3 regions of the Caballeronia sp. S22 genome follow, and region 2 is predicted to be linked to each of the others. Evidence: riboswitches for the same ligand, from Rfam matches in the RefSeq annotation. Region 2 holds a riboswitch; each other region holds the start of a gene.

Region 1 (4,307 bases), on a different replicon from region 2:
GAGATCTTGCCGTCGCGATCGGTGGATGGATACACGGTGAACGAGCCGCTCTTCGCGGTCACGCCCTCGACGCCCTTGGCTTCGCGCAATGCGGCCTCGGCGCGCTGATTCAGCGTAGCGGTGAGCGACGAGGGATCGGCCGCTTCCTGCTCGTAGAAGAGCGTGATGTTGACGACATCCTGCGGCACTTGCGCGCTCGCCTGCGCCGAAAGAGAAAGCACGCCCGAAGGTTGCGGCTGGGTAATCACCGTCTGCGCGGCGGCCGTTTGAGAAAGGGTGAACGCTGCGCCCGACATCGCGAGGAGCGCGAGTGCGGCAGCGGTTTTCTTGTTGATCATCGAAGGACTCCGAACGCGGGATATCGCGTGATTCGCGACGGGATTTAGTCGCGGCCTTCGTGTCGTAAGTTCCTTGTTAGACGAGTTGTTCGGTAATAAAGCGCCACTGCGCTTCGGTCACCGGCGTGATCGACAGGCGATTGCCGCGCGCGAGCACCTGCATGTCCGCGAGCGCCTCGTGTTCACGCAATGCAGCGAGCGGAATCAGCGCGGTCTTCTTCACGAACTTGACATCGACGAGCATCCAGCGCGGCGTTTCCTGCGTGGACTTGGGATCGTAGTAATCGCTCTTCGGATCGAACTGCGTGGGATCGGGATACGCCGTCGAGCACACCTTCGCGATGCCCGCGATGCCCGGCTCTGGACAGCTCGAATGATAAAAGAGCACGCCGTCGCCGATCTGCATCTGATCGCGCATGAAGTTGCGCGCCTGATAGTTGCGCACGCCTGTCCACGGCAAGGTTTTTTTCGGCGCGTGCGCGAGGTGATCGATGCTCGCTTCGTCCGGTTCGGACTTCATCAGCCAGTAGCGCATGATTGTTCGTTATGCGGAATCGACGATGCAAATGAAAACGGCACCGGAAAAACCGATGCCGTTCTTAAGATGGGTCCCCGCCACGGCCGCTAGGCCGGCATCCTGAACCTGGGTTCAAGATTGGTCGCGGTAAGCAACACTTCGGGTACATCGGACTAGCGACGCGCGCGCCCGTGCTGCAAGGTTCCGCAACCGTGCCAATGTGACATTGGTTCAAGGAATATATGACCTTGGCGCACCAGGCAGGGAAACGTCACTCTACACCAATCGTTTGCCTTTCGCAGCCCCGCCGCAGTTTCTTTTTTCGATTGACATTGCGCGCCGATTGCCTCGACGCACAGACATCTCACTGCACTTCGTATTGCGCGATGACAGCGCCGAGCTGCTCGTTCATCGAATGCATCGTGCGACGGATTTCCTCGGCGGGGAAGGCCTCGCCGTGACGCACGCTGTCCTGCAGCTTAAGCAATTCCGACGCCAGCGAGAGCGCTGCCATCACCGCGATGCGATCCGTGCCGCGCACGTTGCTTGCATTGCGCACCTTGTTCATCTCGGCATCGACGCGCGCGACCGCTTCGCGCAATGCGCCTTCCGTTTCCGGCGAGCACGCGAGGCGATACGGCTGCCCGAGAATGGAGACTTCGATCTGCGTGGTCGTCATGCCTTCTCTCCTTGATGATGCTCGCCGTGCAATTCCGCTTCATGTGCTTCGCGGGAATCGGCTTCGAGGAGATCGAGTTGATTGTCGGCTTCGTCATGCTGCCCGGATTTCGCGCGCGGCAGCTTTTCGAGAATCGCGTTGAGGCGTACTTGCGCGTCGTCGATTTTCGCGGAGAGCGAATCGCGTTCGGATTGCAGCGTGTCGCGCTCTTCACGCACTTGCGCAAGCTCGGCCTGCACGTTCGCATAGTCGGCGCGCAGTTGTTCGAGTTGGTCTTGCAGCGCCTGGCGCGCCTGATTGTGGCGCTCGCTGATCTGGATCAGCCGGCCGATATTTCCTGACAGTGATTCGAGTTCGTTGAGCATGTGCTGCGTCCTCTAAAGACCTCGCATTTTAGCGCGGTTCAACGGAGCTTCCGATAATTGTCTCGTTTCGAGACGTAACAACATGCGATCTTGCGCTTAATCCTTCGAATCAAGCGCATGTCGACATGCATTCGTGTGCAGAAAACGCGAGCGCTGTTGATGGCTCGTGATGACAGGCCGGCCGATTCTCGTTCGATTCGTCATGTGCCGCGCCCAACTGTCCGCGCCGTTTTCTTGACGGCCCCAACACGCGCTCCTACACTTGCCGCACTTTTTGGTGCTCGCATTCGCGGATCTCGCGGATGCAGTCAAACGGGAAACAGGGAGCGAAGTCTCCGAAGTCCGACCGGGACCAACCTGGGACGAGCCAACCTGTGCTGCCCCCGCAACGGTAAGCGACCGCAACGCAAGTTGCAAGTCGTCTCATGCGCGTTTTTGCAGCGCGAGCGTGTGGATTTTCATCACACCGGGTTCATCGCCCGAATCGACTGCAAGAAACGTGTCGACGCCACTGCGCACGATGCGCGGGAAGGCGAGACGATTCATCGCCAGCCCGGATACCGGCCAGAGTTCGACGCATCGGCGCTGATCGCGCGGTGCGTTCGTCGCGCATCGTCCTCGCGGGGAGCGGGGTCGCGCTCACGCGAAACGGACACTTCATTCATGGTATTGCCACAGGCCGCCCTCAAGAACGGCCGCTCTCGTCATGGCGCGCTCGTTGCCGCGGTCATCGGTTTGCCGCTCGCCGGCGCCGCACATGCCGCCGATGACGCTTCGCAAACGCTTGCTCCTGTCGTCGTCACTGCGACGCGCGCGCCGCAGCCGCTCGCCGAATCGATCCCGCAGACATCGGTGTTCGATGAGCAGGACATCGCCGACGCCAACGCCGACGATGCGCTCGGCCTCATCGCGCTTGCGCCCGGCGTGCAGATCACGCGCAACGGCGGGCCGGGCGCGACTTCGGGGCTCTACATACGCGGCGCGGCGTCGTCGCAATCGCTCGTTTTGATCGATGGCGTGCGCGTCGAATCGGCGTCGCTCGGCGCGGCGCAGTTGTCGCAACTGATGCTCGATCAGATCGGGCGCGTCGAGGTCGTGAACGGCAATGTGTCGGCTTTGTACGGCTCGAATGCGATCGGCGGCGTCGTGCAGATCTTCACGAAGGAAGGCGAGCCGCATCCGCCGCGCTTCAACTTCGAAGCCGAGTACGGCAGCTATCACACGCAGCGTCAATCGGCGGGCGTGAACGGCGCGCTCGACAAGGACGGCCGCACGACCTTCAGCCTGAACGTCTCGCGCGAGAAGACCGACGGCTTTTCGTCGATCGATCCGAATATCGCGCCGGGCGCGAATCCGAACGCGAACGGCTATCTGAACGAGAGCGTCGCGGCGACGCTGCGTCACCAGTTCAGCGACAAGTGGGACGCGGGCGTGCGCTTCCTGCAATCGAACGGCATCAGCAGTTTCGACGATGCCTACGGCCTGCCGACCGATATCAACGAATCGCACGATCGCGTGCGCTCGGCGTCGGTGTTCGCGAACGGCAGGATCACCGAAAACTGGACCACGCACTTCACGATCGCGCAGGGACAGGATCGCGCGAACATCGAGCAGAACGGCGTCTATACGAACCGCTTCGATTCGGAGAACCGTCAATACACGTGGCAGAACGATGTCAGGATCACCGATGCGCACAAGCTGCTTTTCGGTTACGAGCATCTCGATCAGACGCTCGATTCCGATCAGCTCAGCGCGCCCGATCGTCACGTGAATTCGGTGTTCGCGGGCTACGTGGGGCACATCGGCGCGAGCGAATTGCAGGCGAATCTGCGTCACGACCAGTATTCCGATTTCGGCGGCGCGAACAGCTACTATCTGGGCTACGCGTATAACTTCGACGCGCACTGGAAGGCGAGCGCGAGCTATGCGGCTTCGTTTCGTGCGCCGAGCTTCGACGATCTCTACTATCCGTTCAGCGGCAATCCGTCGATTCAGCCGGAGCGCAGCCATTCGGTCGAGGCGGCGTTGCAGTACGCATCGAATGCGCTGGGCGTCGCGCGCGTGACGCTGTTCCAGACGCGCTATTCGAATCTGATCGACTATGTGTCCGACGGCGGTTTCTACTATGTCGCGCAGAACGTCGGGCGCGCGAAGGTGCAGGGCATCGAAGGATCGTGGGCGGGACACGTCGGCGCAACCGATGTGCGCGCGGGCGTCACGTTCCAGAATCCCGTCGACGAGACGAATCACGAAGATCTGACGCGGCGCGCGCGGCGTTTCGCGACGCTTACGGCGCATCGCACGATCGGGCGCTGGCGTGTCGGCGGCGAGTGGATCGTGAGCGGACAACGCAGCGACTACGATTCGACGCTCGCGGGGTATGGCATCGTGAATCTATCGGCGCGCTA
Region 2 (4,307 bases):
CGCTCGCGGAACTGCCGCCGTCCGTTCATTTCGACGAAGCGAGCCCTCCCGCGCCTCCGCGTCTGCTCGACGGGATGCATATCGCGATTGCGCGCGATGCCGCGTTCTCGTTCGTCTATCCGGCAAATGTCGATCTGCTCGTCGCGATGGGCGCGCGCATCAGCACGTTCTCGCCGCTGGCCGACGAACCCGCACCCCACGACGCCGACGCGCTCTATCTTCCCGGCGGTTATCCCGAGCTGCATGCGGCGACGCTCGCAGTGAATGCGCGCACGCGCGAATCGATCGGCGGGCACGTCGCGAAAGAGAGGCCGGTCGTCGCGGAATGCGGCGGCATGCTGTATCTGCTCGACACGCTGACGGACATCGAAGGCACGCGGCACACGATGCTCGGCATTCTTCCCGGCGATGCCGCGATGCAACGCAAGCTGTCGCGCCTCGCGATGCAGCGCATCGACACGATGCACGGCGCAATGACGGGCCACACGTTCCATTACTCGACGCTGCACACGCCGATGCAGGCCGTCCTCGAAGCGAAGCACGCGACGACGGGCACATCGGGCGAAGCGCTCTATCGGCACGGTCCGGTGACGGCCACCTACATGCACGCTTACTGGCCGTCGAATCCGGCCGCTGCCGCCGCGCTCTTTCGCGGCGAATCACTATGACGACCACGCAAGACATCCGCACGCCGCTCGATCTCGCATTCACGATCGAGCGCGCCAAGACACAGGAACCGATCGGCTCGCCATGCACCGACGTATGCAAGCTCGATCCCGAAACGGGCTTATGCCTCGGCTGCTTCAGAAGCCGCGAAGAGATCAAGACCTTCAGATCGATGGACGATGCCGCGAAGCTCGATCTGTTCGACGCGTTGCTCGCGCGGCGTGCGGCGCGCGCGAAGTGAGCCGTGTGATCGAGCCGGATAAGCCGGTCAAGCCGCGGCCATTCTCCTGACGGCCGGCCGTTCCAGCTCACGCGCGGCGAGTGCGCCGAACACGAGACCGAGCGTCGTCCAGATCAGCGCCTGAATGCCGATCGCGGCCAGCCGGAAATTCCACAGCAGCGAGGCCGAGAAATCGGCGGGCACTTCATCGATGCGCGGCAGCGCGACCTGCGCCACCACGATCACGACGATATACGCGGCCGCGGCGATGAGCGTCGCGTTCCAGCCGTCATGTTGCGCCGCCATGCGCCGCCGCAGCCACACGGCGAACACGGCCGCCGCGATGGAAATCGCCACCATGCCGAAGAAAAGCGCCGTACGCGGCCCGATGGTTTCGGCATTGCCGACCGCCGGCGGATTGGGCGGATACTTGAGGAACGGCACGATGGCGATGCTCACGAAGCCGAACAACGCCAGCAGCGCCGACGTGCCGCGCGCTCGCAACGCGCCGAGCCGCCCGTAGGCGAACGCGAACACGAGCGAGAAAAGACCGCCCAGCGCGGTGCCGAACACCGCGACGCCCGTCAGGAGGCCGAGGCCCGCTTGCGTATCGCGTGAGACGAGCTCCTCGTCGCCGTGATCGTGCGAATGCGCGGCGCCTGTCGCGGCGTCGGCGTGTTCATGTTCGTGCTCATGCGCGGCTTGCGCATGCTCGTGCTGTTCCTCGAACGCGATGGCGCGCGCCACCGACGGCTCGCCGAACGTACGCGCGAAGCCGAAGCCGATCAGGCCCGCGACCAGCCCCGCGATCATGCCGCGTATCAGCAAAGTCCGAATCATGACGCGTCCTCAGTGGCACGGAAAGCCGAGCAGATGCCGGCCGTCGTGAACGAATTCGTGGACGTACATGCCCGAGAAAATCGACGTTGCGCCCTGCTCCGCGCCGACGAAATAAATGGCGATCAGCAAAAGAAGGCCGATGAAAACGGCCCACGGCAGCACTTCGCGCACCGGAATGGGCACGGGTGCGTCGAGCGACGGGGAAACCGGAGCGGAAAAGACCGGCGTGTTGGAAGCATTCATGATGGTTCTCCAGGGAAAAGCGCGTCCCGATTGACGAAGAGCTTGCAGCGGGGTCTGACTCGCGGCGCAACGCTTTCACGCTGACGAACGCATACAGTGGCGCGACCGTGCCGGGTTTGCACCGGCTTCCTCGCACTGCAAGCTTGCCATTCTATGATGATCGGCGGCAAAGTAAAACGATTCCGAATAGCCCTGACGCCCCTTGGAACTCATTCTGTTGTGTCACGCGGCCACGCGCGCGATGAAAACCGGCCACTTTCCCAACGGCGACGAGCTCGCCGAACATGACGCGCGCTCGCGGCTCGCACCGCTCTTCGTGGGGCCGCAAGACCATGCGCGCGTGATTTCGGGCCCAGCGCCCGTAGCACGCCAGACGGCAAAGTGGATCGCGGATGCATTCGATATCGTTCCCGCATTCGACGACATCGACTATGGCCGCTGGCGCGGGCAATCGATACGCGAGACCGGCGAACGCGAGCCGGAGCACGTCGCCGCGTGGCTCGCCGATCCGCAGGCGCGCGGGCATGGCGGCGAGAGCATCGCCATGCTCGCGGTGCGCGTCGCGCAGGGGCTGGAGTTCATCGATGGCCTGAATGCGTGCGAGCGCTGCATCGTCGTCACGCATGCGATCGTCGTGAAAGTGGCGCTCGCGCATGCGCTCGGCATGCCGCTCGAATCCGTCTACGGGATGAACTTCGCGCCGCTCTCGTCGACGGTGCTCAAGCGCGCATCGGCCGCCGATGCATGGACTGCCGAATTGCCCTATCAGCCGGCCTGAACTTCGTTGCTTACGAATCGCTCAAACGAGCAGCGCATCGCATGCGCGTTCCACTTCCGAACCGATTCAGGAGACTCAGATGGCGCATTACGTGGATGGATTCGTCGTACCCGTGCCGCTCGACAAGATCGACGCCTACCGCACAATGGCCGAAGCCGCCGGCAAGATCTGGATGGAGCATGGCGCGCTGCAATTCGTGGAAACCATCGCCGACGACGTCAAGCCCGGCAAGCTCACGTCGTTTCCGCAGAGCGTGCAACAGAAGGAAGGCGAGACCGTCGTGTTCTCGTATATCGTCTACGAGTCGCGCGAGCAGCGCGACAGCGTCAATGCGAAAGTGATGGAAGACCCGCGCCTCAAGGCGATGATGGAGTCCGGCGAGCCGCCGTTCGACCCTCAGCGCATGTTCTTCGGCGGCTTCACGACGCTCGTCGAACTGGAGCGCGGCTGATCGTTTTGATTTTTGACTCTACGGTTAAGGAAACGCATCGACATGTATATCGCCATGAACCGCTTCAAGATCGTGCCCGGCGCCGAGACGGATTTCGAACGCCTCTGGACCAGTCGCGACACGCATCTCAAGGACGTGCCGGGTTTCGTCGAGTTTCATCTGCTCAAGGGCCCGGTGAAGGACGATCACGTCCTGTATTCGAGCCACACGATCTGGGCGAATCAGGCGGCTTTCGAGGACTGGACGCGCTCGGACGCGTTTCGCGCGGCGCATCGCAATGCCGGCGGCGAGACACGCCAGCTTTATCTCGGACATCCGGAGTTCGAAGGCTTCGAAGTGATTCAGACCGTCAAATGACAAGCCGACGCGCGCGCTCGAACGATCGCGCGTTTTTCGGCGAGCACGCGCGTTTTACAAGCGTGTGAAAAAAGCGCGCTTCGGACTCGTCGTTTTATCGGACCTTTTTTCAGGCCTTTGCGCCGCGCGCCATGCGCTGCAACGTCGATGAATCGATCGCCGCCGCGCAGATACGCACCGCTTCTTTCAGCGTGCGCGGCCGGCCCTCGCCGAACTGCGATTCGAGCATCGCGACGGCGCGCACACGCTCGTCGCTGCCGAGTTTTTCGCCTGTTGCAAGCTCCAGCACGGAGATGAAGTAAGCCGCAGGGGGCGAGGCGCTCGCGTGCGGAAGCGCCTTTCGGTTTGCGCCCGCACCTTCGCCACCGTCGTCGTGCGCCGGAATCCATGGGTGCCACTTGCTGTCGTATCGACTTTTCATGGGTCAGTTCGCTGGCTCGATTGCTTTGGCGCATGGCCTGCGCCGTTTATCTCGTGACGCCGTTGCGCCTCTATCATTAAGCAAACCGTCAGCAAGTACCGTTCCAACCGAACTTTCAGGGCGCGCCGTTTTCCTCCGACAAATCCGCGCGCGCGACGCGACACGTCGCGAGATCCCACGCCGCGCAGCCGACCGATTTGAACGCCACGGGACGCTTGGCCTTTTTCGGAGCGGCGAGCGCTTCGGCGAGCGCATGCACCGCGTTCCAGTCGACGCCCGCGAGAATGAAGTCGCCCGCTTCGTGACGCGCGCCCGCGAGGTCATCGACATA
Region 3 (4,307 bases), 890 kb from region 2:
CCGGTGCATCGCGATGTGTCGCGCGCGTCTGTTCGCAGACTTGCGACGGCATTGCAACGACCCCAGAACAAGGATGAAACATGCACACGATTTCGACGAGCAGCGGTAAGCCGCTGCTCACGACAGCACTCATCTCGGCTGCCGTAGGCGCGCTTTTGCTAGCCCCTTCGCTTGCGATGGCCCATGCAATTGCGGGTGACCGCGTCTTTCCAGCGACCATGGCCGTGGACGATCCCGGCGTCGGTGATGAAGCCAACCTGACATATGGTCACATTCGCGTCCCCGGCGACGATGGCGACCAGAGCATCAACTCCTTCAATTTCGAGTACGACAAGCTGATCACACCGAGGCTGGCCCTCTCGGTCGACGGATCCTATGTCATGCAAAACAACCCGACCGCCCGTGGCTTCAACAACTTTGGCGTCGGTCTGAAATATCTGTTGTACGTCAACGAGGCGCACGAGTTCATGACGTCCGTCGGCGTCAATGCCGAGATTGGCGGCACGGGAAGCCACGCGATCGCCGACAACTTCTCGACCATTTCGCCAACGATCTATGCCGGGAAAGGGATGGGAGACCTGCCGGATTCGCTGGCGTACCTGCGCCCGATCGCGATTACCGCCGAAGCCGCGCCCGCCCTGACCACGGGCGCAGGACAGCCCAACGCTTTCAACTACGGCTTCACGTTCCAGTACAGCCTGCCGTACCTGCAGCAGCATGTACGTGACATCGGTCTGCCCCAACCGCTGTCGAACCTCATTCCTATCGTCGAGGTCCCGCTGTCGAGAAGCCAGGGACAGACGACCGGTACGGTCAATCCCGGCTTCATCTGGATCAACCGCTACGGTCAATTCGGCGTCGAAGCGCAGATACCGGTCAACCACGCGAGCGGTTCGCACGTGGGCATCCTGGTGCAGGCCCACATCTTCTTTGACGATGTCGCGCCGACGACGATCGGCAAGCCGCTATTCCAGTGGTGAAAGAACGCGTAGGCGGCCGGCGAGAGGCAACGATTTGACATGTCCCCTCAAGCCGTCATCTTTCTCTCTGACGTTTCGCTTCTCCTCCAATCTGCTGACAAGCCCTTGATCAACCCATGAAAACTTCTCTATTGAACTCTATCGTAGCGCGGGGCCTCGTCGCGGCGCTGACGCTGACTGTCGCGCAACTGGCTTGTGCCCACGCCTATCCGACCCATCAGGCGCCATCTGCCGGCTCGACCGTACCCACTTCGCAAAAAGATGTGGCCATTGATTTCGATGACGGTCTCGAACCTGCCTTCAGCTCAATCGCCGTGACCGATGCGCAGGGCAAGTCCGTGATCACCGACAAGGCGGTAGTCGACCCGTCAAATACGAAGCACATGTCGGTCGCACTGAACGCGCTGACGCCGGGCCTGTACACGGTATCTTGGGTGGCGGTCGCTGCTGATGGCCACCGCACGCGAGGCCACTACACCTTCACGGTCAATTAACGCTTTGCGCGACGGCGTTGTGGGCAGGCAGCGTGATTATCGCGGCCTGTGCGCTGTGCCGCAGGGTCGACTCGCCTTCTGCTGCGCCTGCGCGACGCGTGGCCTTCTGCACGCGGCTGTCGCACCTGGCGACCGTCGCGCTCGGTGTGGTGGTCGTGACCGGCATCTATAACGCGACGCAAAATATCGCGGGCCTCAACGCGCCGTTGCTGAGCGTGCTGTACGGCCAGATTCTGACGCTCAAACTCGTGGTTGTGGCGCTGGCAGTGCTGTTGGGGGGCTACAACCGGATGATCTGAACGGATTGACAGTCGCCATCGCGAGTCGCTACGCTTGCGCGCTGATGGTTCCCCCTAGCCGGGATGAAAAGGGAACGCAGTGAGAGCAGCAATGCTTCGAGTCTGCGGCTGCCCCCGCAACTGTAAGCGACGAGTCCGCGCCACTTGTGACCACTGGGATACCGGGAAGGTCGGCAACGGACGTTGACCCGCGAGCCAGGAGACCTGCCATCGACCGAGGTCTGAGCAGCCGTATCGGGCGGGGTGTCCTGATGCGCAAGCACCGCAATACGCGGTCGCCCGTTGCAAGGACAGCCCAACCTCAGGATCTGTCATGTCCACCACCGCTTTTCAGAGCACGTCTCAGACGGTGGCATTGCGCCGCCGCGTCATCGGCATTTACAGCGTTCTCGCCATCTTCAACATCGGCGCCTGGATCTGGGCGTTTATCGCCTTCCAAGGTCAGCCGCTGCTGCTAGGCACTGGACTGCTCGCATATGGCTTCGGGTTGCGTCACGCCGTCGACGCGGACCATATCGCCGCAATTGACAACGTCACCCGCAAGCTGATACAGGATGGTCAACGCCCCGTGACGATCGGTTTCTTCTTCGCAATGGGTCACTCGGCCGTCGTGTTGCTGGTCGCAGCAGCTGTCGCCGCGACGGCCGCTGCACTGCAAAGCCGTTTCGAAGCATGGAAGGATTTCGGTGGCATCGTGTCGACCAGTGTATCGGCGCTGTTTCTATTCGTGATCGCGGCGATGAACATCGTCATCCTGCGGGGCGTCTGGCGCGCGTTCAGCAAGGTGCGCCACGGCGAGCCGTATGACAACGAGGACCTCGACCTGCTGCTGAACAATCGCGGGCTGCTCGCGCGGCTGTTCCGTCCGATGTTCCGTCTCGTGTCGAACCCGATCTGGATGCTGCCGCTCGGCTTCCTGTTCGGCCTCGGGTTCGATACCGCGACGGAGGTCAGTCTGCTCGGCATCTCCGCGAGCCAGGCGGCGCAAGGCCTGTCAATCTGGGTTGTGCTGGTGTTCCCGGTGCTGTTCGCTGCGGGCATGTCGCTCGTCGACACAACCGACGGCGTGCTGATGCTAGGCGCCTACGACTGGGCGTTCGTGCACCCGATCCGCAAGCTCTACTACAACCTGACGATTACGCTGGTGTCCGTCGTCGTGGCCGTACTGATCGGAGGCATTGAGGCACTTGGGCTGCTGGGCGACCAGTTGAGCTTGAAGGGCCGCTTCTGGGATGTGGTTGGCACATTGAACGACAACTTCAACAATCTGGGCTTCATCATCATCGGCGTGTTCATCGTCGCGTGGTTCGCGTCGTTCATCATCTATCGTGTGAAGGGCTACGACGAGCTGGAAGCGAACACGGCTGGGCGCTAAGTTTCGCGCCCCAGCGGAGTTGTCTGTTGCTTCGCTGCGGGCCCCTTGCCGTGCCGGCGGACGTCTTCCGGCTCCTATCGATGTAGAAGCTGCCCTTCGTCGCCTTAACTTGGGCGGCGCCGTCCGAATATGCTGGCGCTGCCCAAGTTAAGGCGACGTCGAGATGGCGATGCGGGGGCTCGGCCCCCGCATTGGCGACCAAATTTAGGGGGATCCGAGCCGAAAAGTCGATCGCGACTCTATCGGATGGGCCACAGCCGGCGCAGGCAGCACAATTTTGGTGACCTTGCGGCGAGGATTCGGACCTGCCACGGGCGGCATGTACGCAGTATTGCGCCAGTCCGGTTGTTATCGATGCAGCATAGGTCCCAACAGTGCAGCGGGTCTACCGGCTTGGTGCAGAGGCATCCATCCAATTGCAAAATGACTTGCCCCAAAAGCTCAAGCGAGCGAAGCATATGCTCCGCTCGTATCTTCCATCTTCAATGTACGCCGGGTTGCCTCCTGCACCTTGATGCGCTCCATTCCGGGCCTGAAGACTCGGTCTTCCGCGCGCCCTGCTGAAGCTCCGGCCCGCGATCTACCATGCAGGCTTGGCGCGCCGTTGCGTATCTCAGCTGCATTCCTTCATAGCTCGTAGCAACTGAAAGAGGTTACGCACTTTAATCGGGCTTTCTTCGGGAGCATGCGCGAGTATCTCCCGAAGATTGACCGCCTTGCCCTTAGCGACAATTTCCGGGTATACCCTTTCGATAAGGTCACTTGTCTCTATCAAATTTTGCGCGTTGCGGCGTTGTACCTGCTGTTTTCGTCGCTCAGTAATGGCATCGGCTTCCTTTTTCGCGTGCCGATAGACGTCGCGCTCATGAATATTCAGGCTCCGCGCAGCATTCTTTATACTCGTAACGGTAGGCAATTCGGCTGATGCGGCTAATGTCGCGCGGATTTGATGCCAGTCGTGGCGTTGACTAGCGGCTCGCTTTTTAGTCTCTGGGAATAGTGCGCTCAACTCGTAGATTTCTGCTGACGCGGGTGGCCAGTTGGCCAAGTTACCAATCAGCAAGTCGGGCAGTCCCAATCCAGTTTGCGAGACGATACGCAAGAGGGCGGGAAGTGTGGGTATGCCATCGCCCTTAAGCCAGTGGTGGACGGTTGCTTT

The links. A riboswitch is a leader RNA that binds a small molecule or an ion and turns the genes downstream of it on or off. The one in region 2 is predicted to bind cobalamin.
Region 1: another riboswitch for cobalamin. It lies ahead of ACEN42_RS12265 (TonB-dependent receptor domain-containing protein); the one in region 2 lies ahead of ACEN42_RS17580 (CbtB-domain containing protein).
Region 3: another riboswitch for cobalamin. It lies ahead of ACEN42_RS22165 (HoxN/HupN/NixA family nickel/cobalt transporter); the one in region 2 lies ahead of ACEN42_RS17580 (CbtB-domain containing protein).

Annotation. Positions count from the first base shown of each region.
Region 1 covers NZ_OZ180035.1:2,605,897-2,610,203, reverse strand. Annotated here, with positions in the region: gene ACEN42_RS12290 (SIMPL domain-containing protein) at 1-338, opposite strand, end outside; gene ACEN42_RS12285 (EVE domain-containing protein) at 415-873, opposite strand; RNA gene ssrS (6S RNA) at 944-1,125, opposite strand; gene ACEN42_RS12275 (cell division protein ZapA) at 1,220-1,534, opposite strand; gene ACEN42_RS12270 (ATPase) at 1,531-1,899, opposite strand; cobalamin riboswitch at 2,158-2,483, shown strand; gene ACEN42_RS12265 (TonB-dependent receptor domain-containing protein) at 2,563-4,307, shown strand, end outside.
Region 2 covers NZ_OZ180036.1:533,847-538,153, reverse strand. Annotated here, with positions in the region: gene ACEN42_RS17595 (cobyrinate a,c-diamide synthase) at 1-668, shown strand, start outside; gene ACEN42_RS17590 (DUF1289 domain-containing protein) at 665-907, shown strand; gene ACEN42_RS17585 (CbtA family protein) at 935-1,726, opposite strand; gene ACEN42_RS17580 (CbtB-domain containing protein) at 1,736-1,969, opposite strand; cobalamin riboswitch at 1,998-2,124, opposite strand; gene ACEN42_RS17575 (histidine phosphatase family protein) at 2,172-2,747, shown strand; gene ACEN42_RS17570 (DUF1428 domain-containing protein) at 2,827-3,198, shown strand; gene ACEN42_RS17565 (antibiotic biosynthesis monooxygenase) at 3,241-3,555, shown strand; gene ACEN42_RS17560 (hypothetical protein) at 3,665-3,976, opposite strand; gene lhpI (bifunctional Delta(1)-pyrroline-2-carboxylate/Delta(1)-piperideine-2-carboxylate reductase) at 4,092-4,307, opposite strand, start outside.
Region 3 covers NZ_OZ180036.1:1,467,208-1,471,514, reverse strand. Annotated here, with positions in the region: gene ACEN42_RS22180 (hypothetical protein) at 81-980, shown strand; gene ACEN42_RS22175 (copper resistance protein CopC) at 1,097-1,474, shown strand; gene ACEN42_RS22170 (CopD family protein) at 1,507-1,773, shown strand; cobalamin riboswitch at 1,802-2,000, shown strand; gene ACEN42_RS22165 (HoxN/HupN/NixA family nickel/cobalt transporter) at 2,087-3,148, shown strand; gene ACEN42_RS22160 (TniQ family protein) at 3,762-4,307, opposite strand, start outside.